Regions from separate parts of the Streptomyces sp. BR1 genome, predicted to be linked through region 3. Evidence: riboswitches for the same ligand, from Rfam matches in the RefSeq annotation. Region 3 holds a riboswitch; each other region holds the start of a gene.
What was found. Region 3 has a riboswitch for cobalamin ahead of ACT1U9_RS09740 (ribonucleoside-diphosphate reductase subunit alpha). Riboswitches for the same ligand answer to the same signal wherever they lie in the genome.
Positions count from the first base shown of each region.

Region 1 (4,379 bases), 2.2 Mb from region 3:
CTCCAGGACCTCCACGCACGCGCCGAGCCCGGCCAGCTGCGCGGCCACGATCCGCGGCGACGGGCCGTCGATCTCCATCTCCAGCCAGCCGTCGGCCCGTCGGCCACCGAGGCGCAGACGGCCGCCGAACAGGATCGTGAGGACGCGTTCGGCCGAGGGCTCGACCCGCCCCCGTACGGTCGCCCCGCGCATCCGCTCCTCCATCGGGGCGGCCAACTCGCGCCAGGCCGTGGCCAGGTCGAAGCCGTCGGGCCGGACGACGGGGTCGGCGGTCAGCTCCACGGAGGTGATGCGGTCGATCCGGAACACCCGCAGACCGGCGTCGGTCGCGGTGGCGTCTTCACTCGCCTCCGTGGAGGACTTCTCCACACCCGCCACCAGATACGGCACCCCCGCCTTGGTGACGAGGCCCAGCGGGTGGACCGTGCGCGTACCGGCGGGGCTGCCGGGGCGGGCGTAGCCGAGCCGGATCCGCAGGCCCTCCACCACCGCGTGCTGCAACGCGTCCAGTTGAGGCGTGCCCGCCGTGACGGGCAGGCGCCACCAGTCGGTGCCGTCCAGGACCCCGGCCTTCGACGCGGCCTCGGCGTCGGGCCGCAGCGTCGAGGGAAGCGCCCGGATCAACTTGCGCAGTGCCGTACGCAGTTCGGGCGAAGCCGCCGACGGCCCCGTGACCAGGAACATCGCACGGATCTCGGTGGCGGTCAGCCCGGTGAGATCGGTGCGGGCCCCGCCGACGAGCGACCAGCCGCCGCCCCGCCCGTGCTGGGAGTAGACGGGGATGCCGGCGGCCGCCAGCGCCTCCAGGTCGCGGCGCGCGGTGCGTTCGGACACCTCCAGCTCCGCCGCCACCTCGCGCGCGGTCACGCGCCTGCGGGTCTGCAGGAACAGCAGGGTCGCCACCAGACGATCGGCTCTCATACCGATCATTCTCGTTGGGAAACTGGCCAGGAGATGGCCAGTTCGGCTTCCAGGATGAGTACAGATCGAGCGCGGCGGAACGAAAGCCGCGCCACACCGACCATCTTGGAGAAATCATGATCGTGGTGACCGGAGCCACCGGAAATGTCGGACGGCATCTCGTCCACACCCTCGCCGCAGCGGGTGAGTGGGTCACGGCGCTCTCCCGTCGGGTGCCGACCGGGAACGTGCCGGGCAACGTCGAGTTCCAGCAGGCCGATCCGGCCCGGCCCGACAGCCTCAAGCGCGTCCTCGACGGGGCCGCCGCGCTGTATCTGCTGGTCCCCGGTGACGGCGAGGGCCTCGATCCGTACGCGATCCTCGACACGGCGCGGGCAGCCGGGGTCCGGCGGGTCGTCCTCCAGTCCTCGCAGGCCACCGCGACCCGGCCGGACTCCCCCGCGCACGCCCGGCTGCGCGCCTTCGAGGACGCCGTACGGGAGTCGGGCCTCGGCTGGACGGTCCTGCGGCCCAGCGGGTTCGCCTCCAACGCCTATATGTGGGCGGCCTCGGTCCGCTCGGACCGGCTGGTCACCGCGCCCTTCGGCGAGGTCGGCCTGCCCGTGATCGATCCGGCCGACATCGCCGCCGTCGCCGCCGCGGCCCTGCGCGACGGGAGCCACGCGGGCCGGACGTACGAACTCACCGGACCGGCCCCGGTCTCGCCGCGCGAGCAGGCGACGGCGATCGGTGATGCGCTGGGGACGCCGGTGCGGTTCGTCGAGCAGAGCCGGTCCGAGGCGCGGGAGTTGATGCTGCGCTTCATGCCGGAGCCCGCGGTCGAGGGCACGCTCGGCATCCTCGGCGAACCCACGCCCGAGGAGCGGCGGGTGAGCCCGGCCGTGGAGCGGATACTCGGCCGGGCACCGCGTACGTTCGCCGCGTGGGCGGCGGACAACGTCGTGGCCTTCAGATGACGTCCGCGGGTGCGGCCGTGTCCGGGCTGCCCTGACCGGGCACCTCGGCCGCGGCGGCCCGCACCGCCCAGCGCTGCTCGACCCTGGCCAGCCGCCAGTACGCCAGGGCGGCGGCCCACACCGCGACGAAGAGGCCGACGATGATGAACCCGACGTTGTCCAGGTTGAGTCCGGCGACCCACCCGGTGAGCCCGTCGCTCAGGTCGAGCTTGTCGTGCAGCACGCCCACCAGCTCGATCGTGCCGATCAGGAAGGCCACCGCGATCGAGAGCCCGGTGATGGTGAGGTTGTAGAAGACCTTGCGGACCGGGTTGGAGAATGCCCACTGGTAGGCGAAGTTCATGAACGTACCGTCGATGGTGTCGAACAGGCTCATGCCCGCCGCGAACAGCAGCGGCAGGCACAGGACGGCGTACCAGGGCAGTCCGGCCGCCGCGCCGGAGCCCGCCATGACCATCAGGGTGACCTCGGTGGCGGTGTCGAAGCCGAGCCCGAAGAGGAAGCCCAGCGGGTACATCTGGCCGGGGCGGGTGATCGACTTGGTGAACCGCCCCAGGATGCGGTTCATGAACCCGCGTGAGTCCAGGTGCTGTTCGAGCTGCACTTCGTCGTACGTTCCCGCGCGCATCGCCCGGAAGACCCGCAGGATGCCGACGAGGGCGACGAGATTGAGCGCCGCGATGAGGTAGAGGAACGAGCCGGAGACGGTGGTTCCCACGACGCCCAGCGTCTGGTGGGTGCGCGAGTCGTCGTTCATCAGGGTGCCCGCCAGCTGCGCGCCCCCGGCGACCAGCGCGGCCATCACGACCACCACGCTGGAGTGCCCGAGCGCGAACCAGAAACCCACGGACACCGGCCGCTTGCCGTCGGCCATCAGTTTGCGGGTGGTGTTGTCGATCGCCGCGATGTGGTCGGCGTCGAAGGCATGGCGCATGCCGAGGGTGTACGCGGTGATGCCCAGGCCGAGGCCGAAGGTCTTCGAGCCGACCTCGTAGTGACGCGGCACCACCAGCAGGAAGAGGATCCCGAACGCGACGATGTGCAGGGCGGCTATCACCGCCAGCAGCCAGGCAGTTCGGACGGTGTCCTCACGCCGCCAGTGAAACGGAGTGGGCAGGGTCATTCGTTCACGCTCCAGCACCTCGTGGATCATTTGCGAGATGCCGTGGCCGGTCTCCTGGCTTACGGGTGTCGCACCGCCCCTGCCTTCCCAGCGCCCTCACGGGCACCAGTGGCACAACGGGACGGGCTACCAAAGGCGTTCATGGCCTGAACGCTGTGGGACCCGATCACAGTGGCGAGGGCCGCTCCGGTCTTGCACCGGTCTTCCCGAACACCACGGCCCGCCAACCGTAGGTGGGGGTCCGCCTGACCTGCAAGTCCACCCAAATGGAGGCACTTCTTCCGGCGCGGGTGACGATCCGATTGCAGAGCGCCCGCACCCCGTCCCCCCGGCGGCGGAAGGGCAGTTGGACCGGATATGAACGCTTCCCAAGAGGAGAGAGCCCGCGCCCACCCTGCCGAACTCGCGGGCGCCTACTGGCTGAACCCCCCGCCCTCGCACCCCCTCGCGTGCACACACTGCGAACAGCAGCGGGCAGATGATGCCCCCGAAGACCCACGCCGGTCCGTGCGGCAGCGCCGCCGGTCGGCTCACCGGTGACACGACCGGCGCACGGACGCCCCGCCTCCACGCCGGGGGCTCGGGGCTGCCCGGCGCGCGCCGGATTCCCCACTCCCCCGCCATACACTGTTCGCCCTGCGTACGCCGTTCGTGGCGGCGTACAACGTGCCGTCGAGCCGATACGCTGGGGCGAAAGAGAGAGGAGGCCGGATGCCGGCCGAAACCCAGCCGACGCGGACCATCCCCTCGGTGTGGACCCGCCCCCAGCGCCGCAAGCGTGAGCAGCCGTCGCTGAGCCGTGACCACATCGTGTCGGCCGCCCTCGAACTGCTCGACGCCGAGGGCATCGACGCGCTCAGCATGCGCAAGCTCGGCAGCCGCCTCAACGCGGGCGCCACCTCGCTCTACACCCATGTGGCCAACAAGGACGAGCTCATCGAGCTGGTCGTCGACGAGATCTACGGCGAGATCGAGGTCCCGGACACCACGGACAGCCCCGACGAGTGGCGCGCGGCCGCCACCCACTGCGCCCAGAGCCTGCGCTCCGCCTTCCACCGCCACCCGTGGATCGTGTCGGTGCTCGGCGAGGCGGGAGTGGCCGCGCTCGGACCCAACATGATGCGGATGTCCGAGGGCCTGCTCGGCGTGTTCGAGCGGGCCGGGTTCACCCTGGAGGCGGCGGACCGGGCCGTCAACGCCGTCGCCGCGTATGCCATCGGAGTGTCGACCACCGAGGCCGCCTGGCTCACCACGCTGGCCCGCAGCGGTATGAGCGAACAGGAGTGGGTGGCGGGTCTGTGGCCCGCCGCCGAACGGGCCGTCGAGCCCTACCCCCGGCTGCGCAGGCTGTACGCCCTCCAGCGCGAGCAGCAGGTGGG
Region 1 covers NZ_CM126252.1:161,427-165,805, forward strand. The annotation lists gene ACT1U9_RS00710 (helix-turn-helix transcriptional regulator) at 1-921, opposite strand, end outside; gene ACT1U9_RS00715 (NAD(P)H-binding protein) at 1,038-1,877, shown strand; gene ACT1U9_RS00720 (HoxN/HupN/NixA family nickel/cobalt transporter) at 1,870-3,030, opposite strand; cobalamin riboswitch at 3,028-3,233, opposite strand; gene ACT1U9_RS00725 (TetR/AcrR family transcriptional regulator) at 3,712-4,379, shown strand, end outside.
Region 1: linked by a shared signal. The riboswitch ahead of ACT1U9_RS00720 (HoxN/HupN/NixA family nickel/cobalt transporter) and the one ahead of ACT1U9_RS09740 (ribonucleoside-diphosphate reductase subunit alpha) in region 3 are both predicted to bind cobalamin.

Region 2 (4,379 bases), 790 kb from region 3:
GCGGCGGGCCAGCGTCAGGTTGCGCTCGCTGTTGACCAGCACACCCTCGGCCTCGGTCCACAGCGCGGCGGGCAGGACCACATCGGCGTACGCGTTGGTCTCGGTCTCGGCGAACGCGTCCTGGGCGACGACGAATTCGGCCACCTCCAGGCCCTCGATGACGGTGCGGCGGTTGGCGACCGAGGCGACCGGGTTGGTGCAGATGATCCAGCACGCCTTGATGTCCCCCTCGGCCATCCGCCGGAACATCTCGATGGTGCCGAGCCCCGCCCCGTCGGTGCGCAGTGTGCCCGCGGGCAGCTCCCACAGCTCCTCGGTGAACGCCCGGTCCGCGTCCACGAGGACCGAGCGCTGTCCGGGCAGCCCGGGGCCCATGTAGCCCATCTCGCGGCCGCCCATCGCGTTCGGCTGGCCGGTGAGCGAGAACGGTCCGCTGCCCGGGCGGCAGATCGCGCCGGTCGCCAGATGCAGATTGACCAGGGCGTTGGTGTTCCAGGTGCCATGGGTGGACTGGTTGAGCCCCATCGTCCAGCAGCTCATCCACTCCCCGGCCGCCCCGATCCACCGCGCCGCCGTACGGATGTCGTCCTCGGTGATCCCGGTGATCCCGGCGACCGTGGCGGGCGCGTAGTCGGCCAGGAACTCCTCCATCGCCTCCCAGCCCTCGGTGTGCCCGGCGATGAAGGCGGGGTCGGTGTCCCCGTTCTCGTGGAGCAGGTGCAGCAGCCCGTTGAGCAGCGCGAGATCGGCTCCCGGCTCGATCTGGAGGAACAGGTCGGCCTTGGCGGCGGTCGCGGTCCGCCGGGGGTCGACGACGATCAGCTTCGCGCCCGCCTTGACCCGCTCCATCATCCTCAGAAAGAGGATGGGGTGGCAGTCGGCCATGTTGGAGCCGATGACGAGGAACACGTCCGCCGTGTCGAAGTCCTCGTACGAGCCGGGCGGGCCGTCCGCTCCGAGCGACAGCTTGTAGCCGCTGCCCGCACTGGCCATGCACAGCCGGGAGTTGGACTCGATCTGGTTGGTCCCGATGAACCCCTTGGCCAGCTTGTTCGCCAGGTACTGCGCCTCGAGGCTCATCTGGCCGGAAACATACAGCGCGACGGCGTCCGGCCCGTGCTCGTCGACGATGGACCGCAGGCGGTGTGCGGTGGCGGTGATCGCACCGTCCACCGGGGCGGCGACGGGCCCGTCCCCGCGCTCGCCCCGCACGAGCGCGGTGGTGAGCCGCCCTGGTGCGGCCAGCATGTCGGCGGTGGTCGCGCCCTTGGTGCACAGGCGGCCGGAATTGGCGGGGTGGGTCTTGTCGCCGGACGCCTTGAGCACGGTGCGCCGCCCGTCGGGGCCCGCACCGATGTCGAGGACCATCCCGCAGCCCACACCGCAGTACGAGCAGACCGTGCGGACCTGCTCGGTGCCGGTCCGCGAGTCCTGTGCGGTCAACGGGGGTCCCCTCTCGTCCCGGCCGGATCCTTGTGTTCCGACCGTACGAAATGCCCGTTACGTCGATGTCACGCGCGGAGATCGTGCGTGGTTACGCGAGCCACACTAACCGCGACCCGAGGATGTGAGCATGAGTGTTCGACTGCGGCAACGCGCGCGTGGGCGGGCCCGAACGGGGACGTAAAAGGGGGCTGAAACAGGCCATGGGTGGCCCGATTTATTACTGAGCGCGATTGTCCGACGCACTCTGTAGGGTGGCTCACGCAGCTGGTTCGCACCTGTCCGCCAGGCAGGCGCGTCGCAAGAGGGAACCCGGTGGGAATCCGGGACTGCCCCGCAGCGGTGAGCGGGAACGACCGCCGTCATACGCACTGGACCCGACCGGGTCCGGGAAGCGACGGCCACTAGGAGTCCGCCGGGAGACCGGTGTACGTGCCCGCGAGTCCGAAGACCTGCCCGCTGCCCGCGCGCGGACCCACGCGCGCGGAGATCCCGGTGACCTCGTGGGCGGGTCGGCGTGTACGGCGGGCGTATCGGCGCGGCAGCTCGCGCGCGTGGCCCCGTCCGTCATCCCTTCGCGTCCGCGACCCGTGCCGGGGTCGTTCCGGGACATTCTCGCGAAGGAGAGATCCGTGACCACCAAGTCCGCAGCCGCGGCAGCACGGGCCACCGTGTACGGCTACCCGCGCCAGGGCCGGCACCGTGAACTGAAGAAGGCCGTCGAGGGCTACTGGAAGGGCCGCGTCAGCGCCGAGGAGCTGCGGGACACCTCCCGCGAGCTGCGCCGCGCCACCTGGCTCCAACTCGCCGACACGGGCATCCACGAGGTCCCCACCGGCGACTTCTCGTACTACGACCACGTCCTCGACACCAGCGTGATGATCGGCGCGATCCCCGCCCGCCACCGCGCCGCCGTCGAAGCCGACGCGCTGGACGGCTACTTCGCCATGGCACGCGGCACCCAGGACGTGGCGCCGCTGGAGATGACCAAGTGGTTCGACACGAACTACCACTACCTGGTGCCCGAACTCGGCCCCGACACCGCCTTCGGCGCCGACTCCGCCAAGCAGGTCGCCGAGCTCACCGAGGCGCTCGCGCTCGGCGTCGCCGCCCGGCCCGTCCTGGTCGGCCCGGTCACCTATCTGCTGCTCGCCAAGCCCGCCCCCTCGGTCGCCCCGGACTTCGAGCCGCTGACCCTGCTGGAGCGGCTGCTGCCCGTCTACGCCGAAGTGCTCGCAGATCTGCGGGCGGCGGGCGCCGAGTGGGTCCAGCTCGACGAGCCCGCCCTCGTCCAGGACCGCACCCCGGCCGAACTGGCCGCCGCCACGCGCGCGTACGAGACGCTCGGGAGCCTCACGGACCGCCCCAAGCTGCTTGTCGCGTCCTACTTCGACCAGCTCGGCGACGCCCTGCCCGTCCTCGCCAAGGCGCCCGTGGACGGCCTCGGCCTGGACTTCACGGGACCGGCCGCCGCCAACCTGGACGGCCTCGCGGCCGTCGGCGGACTGCCCGGCAAGCGCCTGGTCGCGGGCGTCGTCAACGGCCGCAACATCTGGATCAACGACTACGAGAAGTCGCTGGCCACCCTCGGTACACTCCTTGGCCTCGCCGACCGCGTCGACGTCGCGGCCTCCTGCTCGCTGCTGCACGTCCCGCTCGACGCGACGGCGGAACGTGACATCGATCCGCAGATCACCCGCTGGCTGGCGTTCGCCCGCCAGAAGTCGGCCGAGATCGTCACCCTCGCCCGGGGCCTCGCCCAGGGCCCCGACATCATCGCGGCCGAACTCGCCGCCAACCGGGCCGATCTGGCCTCCCGCGCCGGGTCCGCCCTCACCCGCGACCCGGCGGTACGCGCGCGTAGCGCCGCTGTCACCGAGGCGGACGCCCGCCGCTCCCAGCCGTACGGTGAGCGGACCTCGGCCCAGCGCGCCCGCCTCGGCCTACCCGTACTGCCCACGACCACCATCGGCTCGTTCCCGCAGACCGCCGAGGTCCGCACCGCGCGCGCCGATCTGCGCGCCGGACGCATCGACACCGACGGCTACGAGGAGCGCATCAGGGGCGAGATCCGCGAGGTCGTCGCCTTCCAGGAGAAGGCCGGCCTCGACGTCCTGGTCCACGGCGAGGCCGAACGCAACGACATGGTGCAGTACTTCGCCGAGCAGCTGACCGGCTACCTCGCCACCCAGCACGGCTGGGTCCAGTCGTACGGCACGCGCTATGTCCGCCCGCCGGTCCTGGCCGGCGACATCTCCCGGCCGCACCCGATGACGGTGCGCTGGACCGAGTACGCCCAGTCGCTCACCAGCCGTCCGGTCAAGGGCATGCTCACCGGGCCGGTCACCATGCTGGCCTGGTCGTTCGTCCGCGACGACCAGCCGCTCGCCGACACCGCCCGCCAGGTCGCGCTCGCCCTGCGCGACGAGGTGAACGACCTTGAACGGTCCGGGACTTCGGTCATCCAGGTCGACGAGCCCGCCCTGCGCGAGACGCTGCCACTGCGCGCCGCCGACCACGCGGCCTATCTCGCCTGGGCGACAGAATCGTTCCGCCTGACCACCGCGGGCGTACGTCCGGACACCCAGATCCACACGCACATGTGCTACGCCGAGTTCGGCGACATCCTGCGCGCCATCGACGACCTCGACGCGGATGTCATCAGCCTGGAGGCGGCCCGCTCCCATATGCGCGTCGCTGACGAACTCGCGGCCGCGGGCTATCCGCGCGAGGTGGGCCCCGGTGTCTACGACATCCACTCGCCGCGCGTACCGAGTGCGGAGGAGGCGGCCGCCCTGCTGCGCAAGGGACTTGAGGCCGTCCCGGCCGACCGGCTCTGGGTCAACCCGGACTGCGGGCTCAAGACCCGCGGCTGGGCCGAGACCCGGCGGTCCCTGGAGAACCTGGTCGCGGCCGCCCGCACGGTGAGGGCGGAG
Region 2 covers NZ_CM126252.1:1,533,695-1,538,073, reverse strand. The annotation lists gene ACT1U9_RS06295 (molybdopterin-dependent oxidoreductase) at 1-1,443, opposite strand, end outside; cobalamin riboswitch at 1,708-1,905, shown strand; gene metE (5-methyltetrahydropteroyltriglutamate--homocysteine S-methyltransferase) at 2,076-4,379, shown strand, end outside.
Region 2: linked by a shared signal. The riboswitch ahead of metE (5-methyltetrahydropteroyltriglutamate--homocysteine S-methyltransferase) and the one ahead of ACT1U9_RS09740 (ribonucleoside-diphosphate reductase subunit alpha) in region 3 are both predicted to bind cobalamin.

Region 3 (4,379 bases):
GCCTGGACGAATGGGGCCTGGGCGGGCGCTCGTTCGGCACCTGGGTCACCTGGTTCCTGCTCGGCGGCGACCTGTACACGGCCTATACGTTCGTGGCGGTCCCGGCGGCGGTGTACGCGGCGGGCGCGGCCGGGTTCTTCGCCGTGCCGTACACGATCCTCGTCTATCCGCTGATCTTCACGTTCCTGCCCCGGCTCTGGTCGGTCTCACACAAGCACGGCTATGTGACGACCTCGGACTTCGTGCGCGGCCGCTTCGGCTCCAAGGGCCTCTCGCTCGCGGTCGCCATCACCGGCATCCTCGCCACGATGCCGTACATCGCGCTCCAGCTGGTCGGCATCCAGGCGGTGCTCGACGTGATGGGCGTCGGCGGGTCCGGCAACTGGTTCCTCAAGGACCTGCCGCTGCTGATCGCGTTCGCGGTGCTCGCGGCGTACACGTACTCCTCGGGTCTGCGCGCGCCCGCGCTGATCGCGTTCGTGAAGGACGCCCTGATCTACATCGTCATCCTGGTGGCGATCATCTACATCCCGATCAAACTGGGCGGCTTCCACGACATCTTCGCCGCCGCCCGCCACAAGTTCGACACCCCGAACGCGGCAGGCAAGCCCACGGGCGCGCTGGTGCCCGGCGACAAGAGCCAGTGGACGTACGCCACGCTCGCGCTCGGCTCGGCGCTCGCGCTCTTCATGTACCCGCACTCGATCACGGCGACGCTCTCCTCGCGCAGCCGCAACGTCATCCGCCGCAACACCACGATCCTGCCGCTGTACTCGCTGATGCTGGGCCTGCTCGCGCTGCTCGGCTTCATGGCGATCGCGGCCGGGGTCAAGGTCAAGAACGGCCAGCTGGCGATCCCGCAGCTCTTCGAGGACATGTTCCCGGACTGGTTCGCGGGCGTGGCCTTCGCGGCGATCGGCATCGGCGCGCTGGTGCCCGCGGCGATCATGTCGATCGCGGCGGCGAACCTGTTCACCCGCAACATCTACAAGGACTTCATCAAACCGGACGCCTCGCCCGCGCAGGAGGCCAAGGTCTCCAAGCTGGTCTCGCTCGTGGTGAAGGTGGGTGCGCTGGTCTTCGTCCTCACGATGGACAAGACGGTCGCGATCAACTTCCAGTTGCTCGGCGGCATCTGGATCCTGCAGACGTTCCCTGCGCTGGTCGGCGGTCTGTTCACCCGCTGGTTCCACCGCTGGGCGCTGCTCGCGGGCTGGGCCGTCGGCATGGCGTACGGCACGCTCGCCGCGTACGGGGTCGCCTCCCCCACCCAGAAGCACTTCGGCGGCAGCTCCAAGGAGATCCCCGGCATCGGTGAGATCGGCTACATCGGCCTCACCGCGTTCGTCCTGAACGTCGCGGTGACGGTGGTCCTGACGGTCGCCCTGCGGGCCCTGAAGGCCCCCGACGGCGTCGACGAGACGTCCCCGGAGGACTACACGGCGGACGCGGGCGATCCGGGCGTACAGACCGAACTGCCGCCCGCGACGGCGGGCGCCGCGCACTGAACCACCACTGAACACGGCGCCACGCGCGCGTGGCCGACGACGGGCCGCCGGGAGATCCGGCGGCCCGTCGCTGTGTCCTGCGGGAATGCCCGCGCCGCTACGGGAGTTGGGTACTCGGACACCCTCCGAAGCCGCCACGACACAACATGTGGGGGTGGGCTCGAAGCCCGACACAAGATGTATGCTCGTCCTCGCTGTCGCCGCAGGGGAATCCGGTGGAAATCCGGAACTGTCCCGCAACGGTGTACTCGTACGCATTCGCGTACTTGGTTCAGTCCGAGGACCTGCCGACAGCGCGCCCTGGCCGTCCGGTCAAGGGTGCCCAGACGTCCGGGCCTCGCGGAGTGGGCTGGTGGACGCGGCATACCCCTGCGTGGGTGGTCGTGTGCCCGCACCCCTGCTTGGCCCCGTGCCGAGCGAGGAGTGCCCCCACGTGACCATCGCCCCAGCGGATCCCGCTTCAGCGATCGAAGAGCCGGCGGATGCCCCCGGGACCGCCCTGCTGCGGATCCTGACCGACTTCACCGCCGATCTGCCGGACACCGACCCCGGCCGTGTCGCCGCCGCCGCGCTGCGCGGCCGCAACGCGCGCTCGGACGAGGCGGAGCTGCGTGGGCTGGCCACCGAGGCGGCCGCCGGTCTCATCTCCGAGGACCCGGCGTACTCCCGGCTCGCCGCCCGGCTGCTGACGGTCACGATCGCCGAGGAGGCCGCGACCCAGGGCTCGGTGTCGTTCTCCGAGTCGGTCGAGGTCGGCCACCGCGAGGGCCTGATCGCGGACCGCACCGCCGACTTCGTACGGCTGCACCGCGCCCGCCTGGACGCGCTGGTCGAGGCGTCGCTGGCGGAAGGCGCCGACGACCGCTTCGGCTACTTCGGCCTGCGCACCCTCTACTCCCGCTACCTGCTGCGCCACCCCATCACCCGCAAGGTCATCGAGACCCCGCAGCACTTCATGCTCCGGGTGGCCTCGGGCCTGGCGGAGGACGACTCGGTGCGCGCACTGGACCAGGTCGCCGCGCTGTACGGCCTGATGAGCCGCCTGGACTACCTGCCGTCCTCCCCCACGCTCTTCAACTCCGGCACCCGCCACCCGCAGATGTCGAGCTGCTACCTGCTCGACTCGCCGCTCGACGAGCTGGACTCGATCTACGACCGCTACCACCAGGTGGCGCGCCTGTCGAAGCACGCGGGCGGCATCGGCCTGTCGTACTCCCGTATCCGCTCGCGCGGTTCGCTCATCCGGGGCACCAACGGCCACTCCAACGGCATCGTCCCGTTCCTGAAGACGCTGGACGCGTCGGTGGCGGCGGTCAACCAGGGCGGGCGGCGCAAGGGCGCGGCCGCGGTGTACCTGGAGACCTGGCACTCCGACATCGAGGAGTTCCTGGAGCTGCGCGACAACACCGGTGAGGACGCCCGGCGTACGCACAACCTGAACCTGGCGCACTGGATCCCGGACGAGTTCATGCGCCGCGTGGACACGGACGGCACCTGGTCGCTGTTCTCGCCGGCCGACGTGCCGGAGCTGGTCGACCTGTGGGGCGACGAGTTCGACGCCGCGTACCGCAAGGCGGAGGCCGCCGGTCTGGCGCAGAAGACCATCCCGGCCCGGGACCTGTACGGCCGGATGATGCGCACGCTCGCGCAGACCGGCAACGGCTGGATGACCTTCAAGGACGCCTCCAACCGCACCGCCAACCAGACGGCGGAGCCCGGTCACACCGTCCACTCCTCGAATCTCTGCACGGAGATCCTGGAGGTCACCGACGACGGCGAGACGGCGGTCTGCAACCTCGGCTCGGTCAACCTCGGCGCGTTCGTGCTGGCCTCCGGCGAGATCGACTGGGAGCGCCTGGACGAGACCGTCCGCACCGCCGTGACGTTCCTCGACCGCGTCGTCGACATCAACTTCTACCCGACCGAGCAGGCCGGCCGCTCCAACGCCAAGTGGCGTCCGGTGGGCCTGGGCGCGATGGGTCTGCAGGACGTCTTCTTCAAGCTGCGCCTGCCCTTCGACTCCCCCGAGGCGAAGGCCCTCTCCACCAGGCTCGCCGAGCGCATCATGCTCACCGCGTACGAGGCGTCCTGCGACCTCGCCGAGCGCTCCGGCCCACTCCCGGCCTGGGACAAGACCCGCACGGCCCGCGGCGTCCTGCACCCCGACCACTACGACGTCGAGCTGAACTGGCCCGAGCGCTGGGCGGCCCTGCGCGAGCGGATCGCCGCCGTGGGCATGCGCAACTCGCTGCTGCTCGCGATCGCCCCGACCGCGACCATCGCGTCCATCGCGGGCGTGTACGAGTGCATCGAGCCGCAGGTCTCCAACCTCTTCAAGCGCGAGACGCTGTCCGGTGAGTTCCTCCAGGTCAACGGCTACCTGGTCGAGGACCTGAAGAAGCTCGGCGTGTGGGACGCGCAGTCCCGCGAGGCGCTGCGCGACGCCAGCGGATCGGTCCAGGACTTCAGCTGGATCCCCGCGGACGTGCGCGCCCTGTACCGCACGGCCTGGGAGATCCCGCAGCGCGGCCTGATCGACATGGCGGCGGCCCGCACGCCGTTCCTGGACCAGTCGCAGTCGCTGAACCTGTTCCTGGAGACGCCCACCATCGGCAAGCTGTCGTCGATGTACGCGTACGCCTGGAAGCAGGGTCTGAAGACGACGTACTACCTGCGTTCGCGCCCGGCGACCCGGATCGCCCGCGCCGCCCAGGCCAGCGCCACCATCCCCGTCCAGCAGGCGGCCCCCGACGCCGACGCGATCGCCTGCTCCCTTGAGAACCCCGAGTCCTGCGAGGCCTGCCAGTAATGACCGCCGAGAACAAGAACCTGCTCGACCCGGGCTTCGAACTGACCCTGCGTCCGATGCGC
Region 3 covers NZ_CM126252.1:2,321,398-2,325,776, forward strand. The annotation lists gene mctP (monocarboxylate uptake permease MctP) at 1-1,508, shown strand, start outside; cobalamin riboswitch at 1,690-1,814, shown strand; gene ACT1U9_RS09740 (ribonucleoside-diphosphate reductase subunit alpha) at 1,942-4,317, shown strand; gene ACT1U9_RS09745 (ribonucleotide-diphosphate reductase subunit beta) at 4,317-4,379, shown strand, end outside.

Region 4 (4,379 bases), 3.3 Mb from region 3:
CTCATGCGGGTGCTCCAGGTGCGATGAAGGGAAGTCCTGCGGGCGCGCCCTGCTCGATGAGCCGCATGAGCGCGTCCGTGTCCGCGTGTTCTTCGATGAGGTCGCCGAGGCGGTCCAGCTGCTCTTCGCGCAGCGCGCCGAACGAGGTGTCCGGGGCGGGCACGAAACGCCGACCCGCGGCGCTCGCGACCTGCTCCAGGAACCGTCGTCTGAATCCGTCGCTCTCAAGTGACCCGTGCCAGTGCGTCCCCCAGACCGCACCGACCCGGCATCCGTCCAAGAAGGCTTCCCCGCCCAGCACTTCGGCGACGCCGTGGTGGATCTCGTATCCCTCCACGCGCTCGCCCAGCGCCTCGCCGGTCGGCCGTGCAAGTGTCTTCCGGGCCGCGAACCGCACCCGCACGGGCAGCAGTCCGAGACCCGTCACGGAACCCGCCCGTGACTCGACCTCGTCATCGATGTGCTCACCGAGCACCTGGAACCCGCCGCAGATCCCCAGCACCGGACGCCCCTCGGCCGCCCTGCGCGCCAGCTCCCGCGCCAGCCCCCGTTCCCTCAGCCATTCCAACGCCCGGACCGTGCCCCGGGTTCCCGGCACGACGACCAGATCCGCGTCGGCCAGTTCCTCGGGCCGGTCCACGAACCGTACGACCACGCCGGGTTCGGCGGCGAGCGCGTCGACGTCGGTGAAGTTGGACATCAGCGGGATCGCGCAGACCGCGACCCGCAGCACGTCCTCGCCGATCGGCGGCGCCACCACGGACTCGCGCACGGCGCCGCGCAGCGACACTCGCAGGCCGTCCTCCTCGTCGATGCCGAGCCCGTGCGCGTACGGCAGGATCCCGTACGTATGACGTCCGGTGAGGCCGCGCAGCATGTCGATGCCGGGCTGAAGGAGCGAGACGTCGCCGCGGAACTTGTTGACGATGTACCCGGCGACCAGCGCCTGGTCCTCCGGCGAAAGGAGCGCGGTCGTACCGAAGAACGAGGCGAAGACCCCGCCCCGGTCGATGTCGCCGACCACGACCACCGGGAGCTTCGCGGCGCGCGCGATGCCCATGTTGACGATGTCGGTGCGCCGCAGGTTGATCTCGGCCGGACTGCCCGCCCCCTCGCAGATCACGGCGTCATATGTGCCCCGCAGCCGCTCCAGACAGTCCACGACGGTCCCGAGAAGCGCTTCCTGGCGCCCGCCGTGGTAGCCGCGGGCGCTCAGTTCGCCGACCGGCTTGCCCATCAGTACGACCTGGCTCGACCGGTCGCTCCCCGGCTTGAGCAGCACGGGGTTCATCAGCGCCGACGGCTCCACGCGCGCGGCCTGGGCCTGCATGGCCTGGGCGCGCCCGATCTCGGCGCCCTCGCGGGTGACGAAGGAGTTGAGGGACATGTTCTGTCCCTTGAAGGGCGCGACCTTGACGCCCCGGCGCACCAGCCACCGGCAGATCCCGGCGGTGACGACGCTCTTCCCGGCGTCGGAGGTGGTGCCCGCGACCAGCAGTCCGCCACTCATGTCCGTACCTTCCTCACCGCGATCGCCACGCCGAGCGCCAGCCAGCCCACCCGCCGCGACAGCCGCACCGCCCGCTCGATGTCGGGAACTTCCACCGCGCGCCCGCCGTTGTTGAGCACAGGACGGTGCTCGACCCGGCCGCCGTACGAGAGGGTGCCGCCAAGACGTACGCCCAACGCGCCCGCGAACGACGCCTCGACGGGGCCGGCGTTGGGGCTCGGATGCTTGGCCGCGTCGGACCGCCACGCGCGCGCGGCGGCTCCCGGCGCGCCCCCGGCGGCCACGGCGAGCGCGGCGGTGAGCCGGGCGCCCGGCCAGCCCGCCACGTCGTCCAGGCGTGCCGAGGCCCACCCGTACCGCAGATGGCGCGGCGAACGGTGACCGACCATCGCGTCCAGGGTGTTGACGGCCCGGAACGCGACCAGGCCGGGCACGCCCGCGAGCGCGCCCCACACCAGCGCGCCCACCACGGCGTCGGAGGTGTTCTCGGCGACGGACTCGACGACCGCGCGCGCGATGCCGGGCGCGTCCAGGGACTGCGGGTCGCGCCCGCACAGATGCGGCAGCCGCGCGCGGGCGGCCTCGACGTCCCCGGCCTCAAGGGCGGCGCCGATCGCGCGGGCCTCGCGGCCCAGCGAAGTGCCGCCGACGACGGCCCAGGTGGCGGCGGCGGTCAGGGCGACGGACGCGGCGGGGCGGTCGCGCAGCGCGCGCGTGGCGAGCAGCGCGGCGCTCGCGGCGCCTCCGGCGCACACGGCGGTGTGCAGTGCGCCCCAGCCCCGGTGGTCGCGCCACAGCGCGCGCTCGACGGCGGCCGCGGCGCGGCCGAACGCGGCGACCGGATGCCCCCGGCGGGGATCGCCGAGGAGCAGGTCGCCGAGGAGCCCGGCGGTGGCGCCGTACGCGAAGGTGCGATCGGCACGCATCGGATCAGCCCGCCGCAACGCCGCGGAGAGCTCCGGTACTTCTGGGGGGTGCCGGCAACAGGCAGGCGCGCATGGCGGTATGTCCTCACTCAGGGTGTCCGCGCCCTGGTACGACGTCGACCGGCGGTGAGAGTTCCTGGCTCACAGGGGTTCATTCCCCGATGACAGTGGCGGGACCGCGCCGGATTCGCACCGGCTTCCTCTTCTGCCGCCGTAAATGGCTCGGGCAGTCCACCACGCCCGCGAACGCCCGTCAACTCGCTGCTGACCTGCGACGGGAGAGTGTGCCGAGGCACACAGAGAACCGCCCTCCGGGGAGACCGGAGGGCGGTTCTGGAGACGCGTGGACAGTCGCTGTTACTTGGCGACGATCAGGTTGATGCCGTACGCGACGGCCGCCGCGCAGAGCGCGAAGCAGGCGTACGCGGTGGTGCGGGCCAGGGCGACGTTGCCCTTGCCGGACGCGGCCGACTGCTGCTTGCTGAGGCCGACGATCCCGACGGTGAACAGGCCCACCAGGCCGACGGTGACGATGAGGCTGACACCGAAGACGGTGCCGAGAGCTGCCCAGTCGATGTGCATGACGATTCCTTAGAGGGTGCGCGGCCGGGTCAGACGGCGGCCGGGCGGGCCGGGTCGGCGGGGGCCACCGGGGCCGGGGCCGGGATGGTGGCCGTCAGATCGGCGGCCACGGCGGCGACGGTCGGGGGCGGGGTGACCGCGGCGATCGCGGTGGTGACGACACCCGCGGGCTCGGCCGGGGTCTCGGTCACGGCGTCGGCCGGGGCGTTGGTGACGTCGGTGTGGGAGACCGGCTCGCGGCGCGACAGCTTCCAGATGAAGCCGGAGCCCGCGACCAGCAGGATCGCCACCAGGACAATGCCCCAGGTGCCCTGGCCGGTCAGGAATTCGGCGCCGGCGCCGACCAGACCCGCGGCCGGCAGGGTCAGGCCCCACGCGACGAACATCCGGGTCGCGGTGGACCAGCGGACCACACCGCCCTTGCGGCCGAGGCCGGCGCCCATGACGGAGCCGGAGCAGACCTGGGTGGTGGAGAGCGAGAAGCCGAGGTGCGAGGAGGCCAGGATGACGGTGGCGGCACCGGACTGGGCGGCGAAGCCCTGCGGCGGCGCGAGCTCGGTCAGGCCCTTGCCCATGGTGCGGATGATGCGCCAGCCGCCGAGGTAGGTGCCCATGGCGATGGCCATGCCGGCCGAGACGATGACCCACATCGGGGGGTTGGCGCCCGGGTGCAGCACACCGCCGGTGACCAGGGCGAGCGTGATGATGCCCATGGTCTTCTGCGCGTCGTTGGTGCCGTGGGCGAGCGAGACGAGACCGGCGGAGGCGATCTGGCCCGCCCGGTAGCCCTTGGCGGTGGCCTTCTCGTCGGTGTTCCGGTTGATCCGGTACGTCAGGCGCGTCGCCAGCATCGAGGCGAAGCCCGCGACGATCGGGGCGGCGACGGCCGGGAGCAGCACCTTGGTGACGACGGTGGAGCCGTTGACCGAGGACCAGCCGGCCGACATCACGGCCGCGCCGATCAGACCGCCGAACAGGGCGTGCGAGGAGCTGGACGGCAGGCCGAGCAGCCAGGTCACCAGGTTCCAGAGGATGGCGCCGACGAGCGCCGCGAAGATCACCTCGGTTCTGATGCCCTTTTCGTTGATGATCCCGCCGGAGATCGTCTTGGCGACCTCCACCGACAGGAACGCGCCGACCAGGTTGAGCGCCGCGGACATGGCCACGGCGGCTTTGGGCTTCAGGGCGCCGGTCGAGATGGTCGTGGCCATCGCGTTGGCGGTGTCATGGAAACCGTTCGTGAAATCGAACACTAGAGCTGTCACGACCACAATGGCGAGCAGCAGCGTGATGTGTTCCATTTACCCAGGCAATCGTTCGACGTCAGTGGCTGGACGAACGTAAGTAACCTGGATGAACGG
Region 4 covers NZ_CM126252.1:5,613,753-5,618,131, forward strand. The annotation lists gene cobN (cobaltochelatase subunit CobN) at 1-5, opposite strand, end outside; gene ACT1U9_RS24465 (cobyric acid synthase) at 2-1,510, opposite strand; gene ACT1U9_RS24470 (cobalamin biosynthesis protein) at 1,507-2,436, opposite strand; cobalamin riboswitch at 2,493-2,690, opposite strand; gene ACT1U9_RS24475 (hypothetical protein) at 2,794-3,018, opposite strand; gene ACT1U9_RS24480 (inorganic phosphate transporter) at 3,048-4,319, opposite strand.
Region 4: linked by a shared signal. The riboswitch ahead of ACT1U9_RS24470 (cobalamin biosynthesis protein) and the one ahead of ACT1U9_RS09740 (ribonucleoside-diphosphate reductase subunit alpha) in region 3 are both predicted to bind cobalamin.